One region of the Sphingobium sp. PNB genome, then DNA from elsewhere that is predicted to be linked to it. Evidence: riboswitches for the same ligand, from Rfam matches in the RefSeq annotation. Region 1 holds a riboswitch; each other region holds the start of a gene.
The links. Region 1 has a riboswitch for cobalamin ahead of K7W03_RS17810 (DUF1636 domain-containing protein). Riboswitches for the same ligand answer to the same signal wherever they lie in the genome.

Region 1 (3,201 bases):
CGGAACGCACGATCTGCGCCGCGACCGCCGCGCCGCTTCCTTCGCCCAGCCGCATGTCGAGCCGCAGCAACGGCTCCAGCGCCAGAGCGGCCAGCAGGCGTTCATGCCCCGCTTCCGCCGACATATGGGCGGCCATGCAGTGCCCGACGATCGCCGGATTGTCCTTCGCCAGCGGCGCGACCGCCGCGCAGCCGATGAACCCGTCCAGCATCACCGGCACGCGCAGCATCCGCGCCGCCAGCACCGCGCCGGCCAGCGCCGCGATCTCTCGCCCGCCCAGCCGGCGCAACGTTTCGAAGGCATCGGCGCAACGCGCCCCGTGCAAGGCGAGCGCCCGCGCCACAGCTTCGGCCTTGCGCGCCAGCCCGTCGCCATCCACGCCTGTCCCGCGTCCCACCCAATGGGCCGCAGCAGCCCCAAAGGCCTGCGCGCAGAGCGCCGCCGCCGGCGTGCTGTTGGCAATGCCCATCTCGCCCAGCAGCAGCAGGTCCAGTCCCGGTTCCACCGCCACCGCCCCCGCATTGATCGCGCTCAGGCAATCCGCCTCGCTCATGGCCGCCGCGACGCAGATGTCGTCCGTCGGCCTTTCCAGATCGAGCGCGACGACGGCCAGCTCCGCCCCGCAGGCTTGGGCCAGCGCATTGATCGCCGCGCCGCCATGACGGAAATTCGCCACCATCTGGGCGGTGACCTCGGCCGGGAAGGCGCTGACCCCGCGCGCGGCCACGCCATGATTGCCGGCGAAGATCGCGGCGCGGATGCGCTCCGCCCGGGGGCGTTCCCGCCCCTGCCAACCCGCCATGAAAAGCGCGATCTCCTCCAGCCGCCCAAGCGAACCGGCCGGCTTCGTCAGCACCCGCTGCCGCGCCGCCGCGGATTCGGTGGCGCCTGCATCCGGGGCGGGAAGGTCGGCCAGCGCGGCGGCAAAGGCCGCGCGGTCGTCGAACCGGATCATGAACAGACGAAGCCTTCGGGCGGCGTCCGGACGATGAAATGCCCCTTCACCCCCTGGGGCCAGTCCGCATAGCGCACCACGCCCTCGTCACTTTGGGCATGGCGCAGGGCATAATCCAGGATCGCGCGCGCGGCTTCCTCATCCGGCGTGAAGTCGCCCAGCACATAGCCGATCTTGCCCGTTCCGCGCACATGTACCGTGCAATGGCGCTGACAGGCGAAGAGGCAGGGCATGTCCTGAACAGCGACGGACGCATAAGCGGGATCGCCTTCGCGTACCCTGTGCAGCGCCTCTGCCAGCAAGGCGCCGCCCCGCCGTCCGGCAGCATCCTCCCGCTGTTCCGCCGAAAGGCGGCAGGTCGAACAGACGACGACCGAAGTCCCCGGCCCCACGGCCCGCAGCATCAGCGATCGCTCCGCAAATCAGTCATTCCACATCCTCCCGCCCGACGGCATGTGCCCCGACGGGAACCGGGCAAGGGAGGACGGTCCGGCACCAGGCAGGCGACAGGCCTTCCCCCGCACGGTCCAACCGGCAAGGCGATGGCTGTCGTTCAGCGAGGGAACCCCCGTTCGGCCGGCACACCCTGTCCGGTCGAAGAACGACGGCGTCAGGCAGGTCTCCTGGCTCGCGGGTCGATGCTTTCCGGCCGCCTTCTCGGACCTTCATGGCCCAATGGCGCGATGGCCGGATGGCTCGCCGCTTACAGTTGCAGGGGCAGCGCGGGCGTTCCACCCGACTTCCCTTTTCATCCCCTTGCGGGGAACCTGTCGCACCAGCGCTGATAAAGCCGCCTTCGTCCAATCGCAAGGGTGGAAAAAACAAAGCCGGCCCAGCCCGCTCCAATGGCGCGACTTCCCCTCGGCCGGGCAATGGCAAAGCTTCTCTTCACCTGCGTGAACTGCTATTATCGGGCGATAGGGAGAGGGCCATGGCGATTCTGACGCGATGGATGGACTGGTTCTGCCGCCTGTTCGCATGCACGGCTGAAAACGACATGCGGGTCAACGACCTGATCGCGCACCTCCGTTCCGACATCACCGAACGCTGAGCGGCAGGCGCGAAGCCGCTTTCCCATTCGGCCGCATTCACGGGAACGGGCGCGCCTCTCGCGGGTATTATGGCTATGTTGGCCAACGACCTCGGCACCACGCTCGTCCGCCTTTTTCTCGCGACCCTGCTGGGGCTCGCCCTGGGGTTCGAGCGCGAACGCAACGGCCATGATGCGGGCCTGCGCACCCACGGGCTGGTATCGCTGAGTTCGGCCATGCTGACCCTGTCCGCCCTGGAACTGGCGGAGGTCCACAAGGACAGCGACCCGATCCGCGTCGTTCAGGGCCTTGCCCAGGCCATTGGCTTCATCGCGGGCGGCCTGATCTTCGTGCGCGGCGGAGATGTGCGCAACATGACCACGGCGGCAAGCCTGTGGATGGCCGCTGCCGTCGGGATCACGGCGGGCGCCGGCCAATATGTCCTCGTGCTGGCAGGGTCGCTGATCGCGCTGCTCCTGCTTTCCCTGCTGCTCATATTCGAAAAGCATATCGGTCCGCGCGAGAGCGGATCGGACGATCCGGACGCCGATTCCATGACCATGCCCAACCGGCGCGGGTCCGCCCCGGAGCGCGAAAACTGAAAGCCGGCAAGATGCGTTGAAACGAGCAGCCGGAAATCGCCCGCCCACGGTCCGTCGTCCCTTCGCCCTAACGGATCGTCATTCCGGAAACTGCGCCGTCATCTGTGCGGATCGGAATAGCCGGCGCATGATTCACCGCCGCCGGGTTGGAAAGGCATAGGCAGCATCTATGGGGCATATACCTTAATCGCATCTGGCGCGTTGGGCGCGTCTTCCCGATGCTGAAACGACATGAAGTTCAATGAACTGCGAACATCATTTTCGTCGCCTGGCGAGGCGGACACGCCCGCAGGGACGAGGCAGCATCTCGAGGTCAGCATATGGACGGCGTTCGCGTAGGCAAGAGAGTGATAGGCGCGCAGGCGCCCGTCATCATCGGGTGGGAAAATATAGGCCGGGTGGAAGGCGGACCGCTCAAGCAGTTCATCTTCACCTGGTTCCAGCCCACGGCGCTGTTCGCGCTCATCGCCTTCTGGTATTATGCGCCCAATTCCATCGCCAAGGCGTCCACCGCCATCGGGATCGGCATCGGTTTCAGGGTGCTGCTGCTGGCGCTCGAATGGGTCAGCCCGCGCTATGAGAGCTGGCGCCTGACCTGGAAGGAACTGGTCAC
Region 2 (3,201 bases), on a different contig from region 1:
CGGTGGCCGGGACGCATGCGCCTGCCGACCTCGCCGCGCATGTTGGCCTTCACGCCTGACGACCGTCTCGACCCGGCCGGGTGAGTCTCTCCAGATCCTCCGGCCGGTTGATGTTGGGCAGCACGAACTCCGGCCGCTCCACGATCCGCGCGCCCACCCGCTCCAGCCAGCCACGGATCGACCGGTTATTCTCCTCCGCCAGATGCGCGTCCAGCTCGCCAGCCAGCGAAGCAGGCCAGAAGCCGATCAGCTGCTGCCCCTTGAGGATGGCGGCTCCCTGTCCGATCAACGCCTCCGCCAGCCCGTCCGGATAGGCGGGCACGTCGCATCCGGTCGTCAGCACCGCGTCATAACCCTGCGCCCGCGCATGATGCAGCGCCGCGTTCAGGCCCCCAAGCGGCCCCATGTCCGCAGCCGGCCGATCCGCCAGCCCGATCATCCCCTCCACCTGCCGGCCGCAGACCGCCACGGTTTCGACCTGCCGCCCCAGCGCCGCCACCGCATGCTCCAGCAGGCTGCGCCCATCCAGCATCGCCCGCGCCTTGTCGCTGCCGAACCGGCTGGACCGCCCGCCGGCCAGAACCGCCCCCATCAGCCGCATCATGCGCCGCCCGCGATGATCCGGGCATAGCTGTCGGGATCGACATTGCTGCCGGAGATCACCACGACGCTCGCCCCCTCGGCATCCGGAGCCAGCCCGGCCAGCATCGCCGCCAGCGACGCGGCCCCGCCCGGCTCCACCACCAGCTTGAGCGCCGAAAAGGCAAAGCGCATCGCGTCGCGCACCTGATCGTCGCTCACCGCAAGGCCGCCCGACAGATAGGCCCGGTTGATGGGAAAGGTCAGCGCCCCCGGCGCGGGAGACAGCAGGGCGTCGCAGATCGACCGCGCATCGGGCGATACGCTTTCCCGCACGCCGCTCGCCAGCGAGCGCGCCGTATCGTCGAACGCTTCCGGCTCCACCGCCAGGATCGCCACGCCGGGCTGGCGCGCCTTCACGGCGGTCGCGATTCCCGACACCATGCCGCCGCCGCCGCAATTGACGAGGATCTGGCCGATCTCCGCCCCTGCTTCGGCGGCCTGTTCCATGATCTCCAGCCCGATCGTCCCCTGGCCGGCCATGATGAAGGGATCGTCGAAGGACGGCACCAGCACCGCGCCCCGTTCGTTCGCCAGCCTCGTGGCGATTTCCTCCCGGCTTTGGGTGAAGCGGTCATAGGGCACGACATCGGCGCCCAGCGCCCGCGTATTCGCCGTCTTGATCGCGGGCGCGTCGGCCGGCATCACGATCGTCGCCGCCATGCCCAGCAACCGCGCCGCAAGGGCCACGCCCTGCGCATGATTGCCCGAAGACCAGGCGACGACCCCCGCCTTTCGCTCCGCCGCGCCCAGGCGGGCCAGCCGGTTGTAGGCGCCGCGGAACTTGAACGATCCGCTGTGCTGCGCGCCTTCGAACTTCACCAGCACGCGCCGGCCGCAGCGGGCGTTGAGCGCCGCATTTTCCAGCAGCGGCGTGCGGATGGCGGCAGGGGCGATGACCCGCGCCGCATCCTCGACATCGGCGGGGCTGATGGCGAACGGCATGCAATCTCCTTCCATGGCTGCCTCTTGGCATGGCCGCCGCTTTCCCTTATGGCGCGGGACGCGGGCGGGGCAATGCCTTCGCGCGCAAAAAGAAGATCGCGCCGGTGCCCCGAAGGGGGCTGAAAACGGGAATGCGGTGCGGACGGGAAACCGTCCTATTCCGCGGCTGTCCCTGCAACTGTAAGCGGTGAGCGCGATGCACTTCGGCCCAGGGGCCGGCCACTGGACGCAAGTCCGGGAAGGCGTGCATCGCCGCATTGACCCGCGAGCCAGGAGACCTGCCGGCGCATGGTCGCTCTTGCCTTGGTCCAGGGTATGGCCATGGCACGGTGTTCTCCGTCTGAGCGACGAAGCGGCGCAGGGCCGCATCGGTGCGGGGGGAGGGCGCGAGCGCCGGCCATTTCCCCCGTCCGGCCGCGCGAGCGGACGCCCTGAGCCATGTTGCACCGGCGCTCTGGGGGAATATAGACATGTTGAGGATTTCCATTTCCATCGCCGCCTTGCTCGCGGCCGCTCCCGCCCTGGCGGAGGATGAGATCATCGTCACCGCGCTGGGCATCGAACAGCCGCGCGACGAGGTCGGCCAGGCGGTCACGGTCATCGACGCCGACACCATCCGCACCCGCCAGAGCGTCAGCGTCGTCGACCTGCTGGCCACCACGCCGGGGGTGCGCTTCAACCGCAGCGGCAGCCTTGGCGGCGTGACCGGGGTTTCGTTGCGCGGGGCGGAAACGACGCAGACGCTGGTGCTGATCGACGGGGTCAAGGTCAACGACACCAGCGGCATCGGCGACATGTACGACTTCGGCAATCTGCTGACCGGCAATATCCGGCGAATCGAAATTTTGAGGGGGTCCAACTCCATCGCCTATGGCAGCCAGGCCATAGGCGGCGTCGTCAACATCATGACCGGCACGCCTGCCGCCGGTTTCGCGGGCAATGCCTCGGTCGATTACGGTTACAGCAATACGCTGAACGCCAAGGCGGATGTTTCGGGCGGCAGCGGCATCGCTTCGGGCGGCGTCGGCATCGCCTATTTCAACACCGACGGCATTTCCTCCGCCGCCAGCGGCACGGAAAAGGACGGGTATGAGAATATCGCCGCCAATGCCAAGCTCAAGCTGGCCTTTACCGATACGCTCAGCCTCGACCTGCGCGGCTATTATATCCATGCCGATCTGGATACCGACAACGGCGTGGTGGACAGCACCGCCGACAGCTCGAAATCCGATCAATATGTCGGCTATGCCGGTCTGAACCTGTCGCTGTTCGACGGCAGGCTCACCAGCCGGGCGGCCGTGACCTGGTTCCGCATGGACCGCGACTATACATCCGCATTCGGCCCTTATGGCTATTCGGGCACCAATCTGCGCTTCGAATATGAGGGCGTCTATCAGCCGGTCGATCAGGCGAAGATGGTCTTCGGCTATGAACATGAACGGCCCGACTATGACTTCTCCGGCTTCGGCTCGACCGAAAGCCACCGGGCCGATATGGACAGCGTCTATGCGCTGGCCATCGTGAAGCCGGTCGCCGGCCTGTCGCTGACCGCCGGCGCGCGGCATGACGATCACAGCCAGTTCGGCGGCGCGACCACCTTCGGCGCCAATGCGAACT
Region 3 (3,201 bases), on a different contig from region 1:
TGATGACGGTGGCGGGAACCTTTTTCATGCGGGATTTCCTTGCGGTTGGTGGCTGGGGATGGGAGCGACTTCGATCTCGTCGAAGCCTTTCCAGCGATAGATGGCCCAGCTCAGCAGCCAGCAGGCGGCGAACAGGCCGATGATGATGAAGCCGAGGCTGTTGAAATGCTCGCCAAGGTCGGCGGCAAGGGTCCATACGCCGCCGCTGAGGCCGAGCTTGTCGCCCAGCAGGGCCGCTGCCTCGATCCCGCCGATGAGCAGCGCGACCAGCGCCGACACCAGCGTGATGGTGATATTGTAGTAGAGCTTGCGGATCGGCTTCACGAACGCCCACTGGTAGGCGCCCATCATCAGGGCACCGTCCGCCGTGTCGATCAGCGCCATGCCCGCCGCGAAGAGCAGGGGAAAGATGAGGACGGTCGCAACCGAAAGGCCGCTGGCGGCCTGACCGGCGGACAGGCCCAGAATGGCGACTTCGGTTGCGGTATCGAAGCCCAGGCCGAAGAGGAAGCCGAGCGGAGCCATGTGCCAGCTTCGCGTCACCAGCCGGAAAAGCGGGCGGAAGAGGCGTGCGAGCAAACCCCGGTTGCCGAGCAATATGTCCATATCTTCATCGACATAGGCTCCACCCTTTCGAACATGGTTGAACGTCCTGAGAACTGATCGGAGGATGATCAGGTTCATCGCCGCGATGGCGAAGAGGAAGGTCGCCGACACCATTGTCGCGATGGTGCCGCCGATGGCTCCCGCCGCTTCCACCCGGCTCAGCGCATTGGCGGCGACAGCGATGGCGACGGCGGCGATCAGGACGATGCCGCTATGGCCGATGGCGAACCAGAAGCCGACGGTCAGGGGCCGCTGGCCGTCCTGCATCAGCTTGCGGGTCACATTGTCGATGGCGGCGATATGATCGGCGTCCACGGCATGGCGGAGGCCCAGGCTCCAGGCCAGCAACGCCGTGCCCAGCATGACCGGATCGCCCGCGAAGATCGTGAAGGCCGCGATCCACGCCGTCAGATTGGCGGCGATGAGCCCGGCGAACATGCCGGTCGCGCGGCGGCGAAGACGGCTGGCCGGCGCCCCGGGCGATTCCGGCTCATGGGTCGATATGCTCATAGGGTCGGTACCCCGTCGGCGTCTGCGAAACCGGACGGGAGCCGCCTTCATGCCGGACGAACGCTCTTGCGCCCGGCATGCGGACAGCAGCTCCCGCTGCGTAAGCGTCGCTCAGACGGAGGACCGTGCCGTGGCCATCCCCTGGACCAAGGCAAGAGCGACCAGACGCAGGCAGGTTTCCTGGCTCGCGGGTCATAGCTTGGCGCATGGCCTTCCCAGGCCTCGCATGATTTAGCGTCCGGCCCAGTGGCTGATCCTCCGGCGCTTCCGGGGGATCGCTATGCGTCTCGCTCGCCGCTTACAGTTGCAGGGACAGCCGCGGATTCATCACCGCATTCCCTATTAAGCCCCTTGGGAGGGCACCGGCGCGATCATGAAGGTCGGTCGAAACCACCCTTCGGCGGCCATGCATAGAGGCTGGAACGGGGAATGGGAAGAGGAGGCTTGAGCAGAAGATGTTTCCTCAATTAACTCCTACAAATGACGTTCTTCCAGCAGGGTCTTCAGAAAGGCCCGGCCGGTCGGTGACAGATCCTCATGATGGATCAGCCAGAGCGCGCTCATGACCGGCACGTCGAACGGGCGGTTGATCACATTGTCGACATGCAGCCGCGCCATCGACCCGGCAATCACCGTAGGGCCGAAGCCGGCCGCGACAAGGCCCAGCAGGGTCGCGAGGCTGCGGGCTTCATGCGAGATTTTCGGGACGAACCCTGCTTCCGCGCACAGGGCCTGGAAATGCTCCGTGAACCCCGTCCCATTGGGCGCGCCGTAGAGCACCAGCGGCTCGTCGGAAAGGTCTGCGATGCGCGGCGGGGCAGGGCGCAGCGCCAGCGGATGATCGGCGCGCAGGGCCAGCACCATCTCTTCCTTGAGCAGGCATCGGGACAGCATGCCTCCGGGCAGCGCCGGCGCCTCGAAATTACGCACGATGCCAAGGTCGAGCTGACGGCTCGCCACGCTCTCCACCTGCTCGTCGCGCCCTTGTTCGCGCAGGATCAGTTCGACATCGGGATAGGTCTGGCGGAAGCGGTAGAGTGCCCGCGCCACCGGAGGCACGAAGGGGCCGGAAGTGGTGAAGCCCAGCCCCAGCCGCCCGATCTCCGCCCTTTGGGCCATGCGCGCGATCTGTGCGGCGCGGTCCGCCTGGGCAAGGGTTCGGCGCGCTTCAGGCTCGAACAGCCGGCCGGCCTCCGTCAATCGCACCCTGCGGCTGGTGCGGTCGAACAGGCGGACGCCCAGTTCCTCCTCCAGAGCACGGATCTGCTGGCTGAGCGGCGGCTGCGATATGCCGAGGCGCAGGGCGGCGCGGCCGAAATGCATCTCCTCAGCGACGCACAGAAAATAGCGGAGATGGCGAAGGTCCATGGATCATGTCGCTCAACATATCGATCATGCCATATTATATATTAGACGCAGAATGTCCAAGGGCGCATGGGCGGCTTCGAATGTGGCGGCGTCTCCCGGCTGGCCGGCGGAGATGCGCGGGCTATGCCCCCTCATTGCCGCAGCACTCCGCCATGGCCGGGGATGCCGTCGCATTCTAGGATGTGTGGAAATTCGCCTCGCCCCGAACGAAGCCCCCACGCGTCCTGGAGCATTTCCGCGCTGGCCGCCTTTCTGGCGACGGTCGGAAATGCAGCAAACGATATGCGCATTTCCTGGCGCGCTTCGTCTCTGGTATCAGGCGGCGAAAATATCTGGAGAGGTTGTATCGTCATGTGCGGCGGGGATCATCCGGCGGCGCATCCGTGGAGTCGTGAATGATCGGTATCGTCAAGGTTGCCCTGCATCGTCCGCTCACCTTCATCGTGATGGCGATCCTGATCGCGATCGCGGGGGTGCTGGCGGCGGCGCGAACGCCGGTCGACATCTTTCCCAATATCCGCATTCCCGTGGTGGCGGTCGCCTGGCAATATGCGGGCCTGTCGCCGGAGGACATGGCCAACCGCATCGTCAATCCCTATGAGCGCGTGCTGACCACCACGGTCAACGACATCGAACATATCGAGAGCCAGTCGCTTCAGGGCATCGGCATCATCAAAATCTATTTCCAGCCGGGCGCCGACATCCGCACCGCGACCG
Region 4 (3,201 bases), on a different contig from region 1:
CGGCGATGCGTTCCTCCTCGGGCGAGAAGCGGGCAAGGTCGGCTTCGGCGCGAATGGTGCGGAAGGACTGCCGGTAGATGGCGGCTCCGTCGGTTTCGTAGCTGTGGGGCATCAGGGCCTTCCGAAAAGGGCGAGGATTTGTCGGGCGGTCAGGCCGGTCGTTTCCGGCGGCGATCCGGCGCGGGCGTTGCGGGACAGGTCGAAGCGGCCCTGCCGGCCGGTGAGGACCAGCCCTGCGGGCCTTTGGCGGGCGCAGCCCTTGGCGCAGCCGGACACATGCAGCGACCCTTCGACAAGGGGCGCGAGCCGGGTGGCGAGGCCGCGGGTCTCGACGCTTGCCTGCGGGCATGCGGGCGCGCCGGGGCAGGCGTCGACGCGGAGCAGGCCGTCAGGGGAGGCGTGCTCCGCCCTGTCTGCGCCGCCCTCCAGGATCAAACCGCGCCATGGGGTGAGGCGCAGGGCCGTGACATGCGGTTCCCCGGCCAGCGCGATAAGGCTGTCGGCGTCAAGCTGACCGAAGGGAATGCCGTGGAAAGGCCCCGATGCCTCCGCCAGCAATTGGGACAGCGGGCGGGACGGCGCGGGCGCGATGTCGGCAGCGGTCGGCAGCGGGGCTTCGTGCCGGGCCGCGCGGCCCGATGCGCCCCCGCCCGTGGCAAGGAACCAGCGGGCAAGCGCAATCAGGTCGCGCGCCGCCGTTTCGACGCTGGTGTGCGATCCCAGCGGACGCCCCTCCACCCGCAGCAGCAGCCTGCCCGCCTCGCTGCGCTCGAACCGGAAATCGGCGGGGACGGCGGCAAGACAGGGGGCTGGCCCGGCATCTATGGCGATCCCGATCTTGGAAGGAAGCTGGGGCAGCTCATCGATGTGGGCGATCAGGCTGAGCGCGACGCTTTCCGTGTCATCCCCGGGCGATGAATCGGGAGCGAGCAGGAAATTGCGGCGCGCTTCGCGGGCCGGATCGTGATCTGCAAGGCCCAGGGCGACAAGGTGCCGGAGCAGCGGGCCATGGCCTTGTTCCGTCACGCCGCGAAGCTGGAGCGCGGCCCGGTTGGTGAGGTCGACAAGGCCATTGCCGTGAAGACGTGCGGCTTCGGCAAGGCCGATGGCCTGGGGGACGGTCAGACGGCCCAGCGGTGGACGGACCCGCACCAGCAGCCCGTCGCCCGCCATCATCGGGCGCCATGCCGTCGGGCACCAGCCGCGAATGGCGGCGGACGATGCGCTTTGCGCGTCTGGCAACGGACCTTACCTCCCACGTCGCAACGACGGCCGGAGGGTTCACCCCCAACCGCATTTCGTCGCCCGTGCGGAGAACCGAGCCGTGACCATCCCCTGGACCATGGCTAGAGCGACCTTTGCGTTCGGCAGGTCTCCTGGCTTGCGGGTCGTCGCTTCGGCACGGGCCTTCCCGGATCGCTCCAGTGGCTGGCCGTTCCCCGGGGGGAACCGCACGTCCTTGCCTTGCTCGCCGCTCACAGTTGCAGGGACAGCCACGGATTAGGGAGTCTCCTCCCGCACCGCGTTCCCATTTAAGCCCCTTCGGGGCACCGACGCGATCGATGGAGCGGGCGGAACCCGCTCCAAAAACGCTCATAGGCCGGGCGGAAAGGAAAGGGAAGAGGCCTTCGGACGGGAATCGTCAGCGCGTGACAATGGTGGAATGCCAGTCTGTGCGATGTTCCCAGCCGCGCCTCTCCAGTTCCGGCGTCGCCTCCTCGCTCACCGGATAGCCCAGGCACAGCAGGCCGAGGCAGCGCCAGTTTTCCGGAATGGCGAGCAGGGCGTCTACGGTCGGGCGGTCGAGGATCGAAACCCAGCCCATGCCGATGCCGCGCGTGCGGGCAGCCAGCCAGAGGGTGTGGATCGCCATCACGCAGCTATAGCGGCGCGCCTCCGGCATGGTGATCGCGCCCAGCCTGTGGCCGGTTTCCGTGCCTTCGTCGCAATAGACCGCGAAAAGCACCGGCGCTTCGCGCAGGCCGTGCAATTTCAGGCTTCGGTACAGCCTGTCTTCCTCCCCCCGATAGATACTGCCCGCCTCGATCACCTGCGCGTCGACATGGGCGGCAAGATCCTCGCGCAAGGCGGGCGTTTCGATCCGGACGAAACGCCAGGGCTGCGAAAGCCCGACAGAGGGCGCGCTATGGGCGAGGGCAAGGAGCCGTTCGACCTCGCTCTCGTCCAGCGGATCGGTGAGGAAATGGCGCACGTCGCGGCGCAGGTGCACCAGTTCCTCGAAGGCGGCGATGTCGAAGGCGGTGTGTGTCAGAATTCGATTCCCGGCTGGGCCTTCACGCCGCTGCGGAAGGGATGTTTGACGAGGGTCATTTCAGTGACGAGATCGGCCGCCTCTATCAGCGCCTCGGGCGCGTTGCGGCCTGTGACGATGACATGCTTCATTTCGCCCCTGGCGGTCACGGCCTCCAGCACCTCTTCGACCGGAAGATAGTCGTAGCGCAGGACGATGTTGAGTTCATCGGCAAGGACCATGTCATAGGCCGGATCGGCGATCATGCGTTTCACCTCATCCCATGCTTCGCGTGCAAGGGCAATGTCCCGCGTCCGGTCCTGCGTGTTCCAGGTGAAGCCTTCGCCCATCGGCTTGAATTCGACATTGTCGGGGAATGCATCGAACACCCGTTTTTCTCCGGTGGTCATCGCGCCCTTCACGAACTGCACGACGCCCACCTTCCTGCCATGGCCGATGGCGCGGACCACCATGCCGAGCGCGGCGGTCGTCTTGCCCTTGCCCTTGCCGGTGTGGACGATCAGCAGGCCCTTTTCCTGCGTCTTGGTCGCCATGATCCTGTCATGGGCGGCCTGTTTCTTCTTCATCTTTTCGGCATGCTGTTCGGGCGTGCGTTCGATCATTGCGGGGCATCCTTGAGTTGGGAGAGAAGCATGGCGGCGCTGTTCGACCGGGGTTTCCAAAGGGCGCGGTCCAGCGCTTCGTGGAGGCGGGCGGCGGTCTCCCGCAGGGCGGCCGGATTGGCTTCCGCCATGAAGGCGCGAACCGCCTCATCCTCGATGAAGGCGGCGTGGACCGCGTCGAAATGATGGTCCTTCACCGCATGGGTGGTCGCGGCGAAGGCGAAGAGATAGTCGACGGAGGCCGCGATCTCGAACGCGCCCTTGTAGCCGTGGCGCATCATGCCCGCGATCCATTTGGGGTTGGCGACGCGGGCGCGGACGATGCGG

Region 2: another riboswitch for cobalamin. It lies ahead of K7W03_RS01675 (TonB-dependent receptor plug domain-containing protein); the one in region 1 lies ahead of K7W03_RS17810 (DUF1636 domain-containing protein).
Region 3: another riboswitch for cobalamin. It lies ahead of K7W03_RS13650 (HoxN/HupN/NixA family nickel/cobalt transporter); the one in region 1 lies ahead of K7W03_RS17810 (DUF1636 domain-containing protein).
Region 4: another riboswitch for cobalamin. It lies ahead of K7W03_RS13675 (cobalamin biosynthesis protein CobG); the one in region 1 lies ahead of K7W03_RS17810 (DUF1636 domain-containing protein).

What each region holds. Positions count from the first base shown of each region.
Region 1 is NZ_JAINEZ010000057.1:9,518-12,718, forward strand. Features, by position in the region: gene cobT (nicotinate-nucleotide--dimethylbenzimidazole phosphoribosyltransferase) at 1-955, opposite strand, end outside; gene K7W03_RS17810 (DUF1636 domain-containing protein) at 952-1,359, opposite strand; cobalamin riboswitch at 1,551-1,741, opposite strand; gene K7W03_RS17815 (MgtC/SapB family protein) at 2,076-2,588, shown strand; gene K7W03_RS17820 (sterol desaturase family protein) at 2,909-3,201, shown strand, end outside.
Region 2 is NZ_JAINEZ010000003.1:26,091-29,291, forward strand. Features, by position in the region: gene cobA (uroporphyrinogen-III C-methyltransferase) at 1-59, shown strand, start outside; gene K7W03_RS01665 (molybdenum cofactor guanylyltransferase) at 50-601, opposite strand; gene K7W03_RS01670 (threonine/serine dehydratase) at 601-1,584, opposite strand; cobalamin riboswitch at 1,670-1,885, shown strand; gene K7W03_RS01675 (TonB-dependent receptor plug domain-containing protein) at 2,055-3,201, shown strand, end outside.
Region 3 is NZ_JAINEZ010000036.1:20,953-24,153, reverse strand. Features, by position in the region: gene cobW (cobalamin biosynthesis protein CobW) at 1-28, opposite strand, end outside; gene K7W03_RS13650 (HoxN/HupN/NixA family nickel/cobalt transporter) at 25-1,116, opposite strand; cobalamin riboswitch at 1,269-1,498, opposite strand; gene K7W03_RS13645 (LysR substrate-binding domain-containing protein) at 1,591-2,484, opposite strand; gene K7W03_RS13640 (efflux RND transporter permease subunit) at 2,880-3,201, shown strand, end outside.
Region 4 is NZ_JAINEZ010000036.1:28,615-31,815, reverse strand. Features, by position in the region: gene K7W03_RS13680 (precorrin-8X methylmutase) at 1-112, opposite strand, end outside; gene K7W03_RS13675 (cobalamin biosynthesis protein CobG) at 112-1,176, opposite strand; cobalamin riboswitch at 1,349-1,570, opposite strand; gene bluB (5,6-dimethylbenzimidazole synthase) at 1,643-2,251, opposite strand; gene cobO (cob(I)yrinic acid a,c-diamide adenosyltransferase) at 2,269-2,874, opposite strand; gene cobN (cobaltochelatase subunit CobN) at 2,871-3,201, opposite strand, start outside.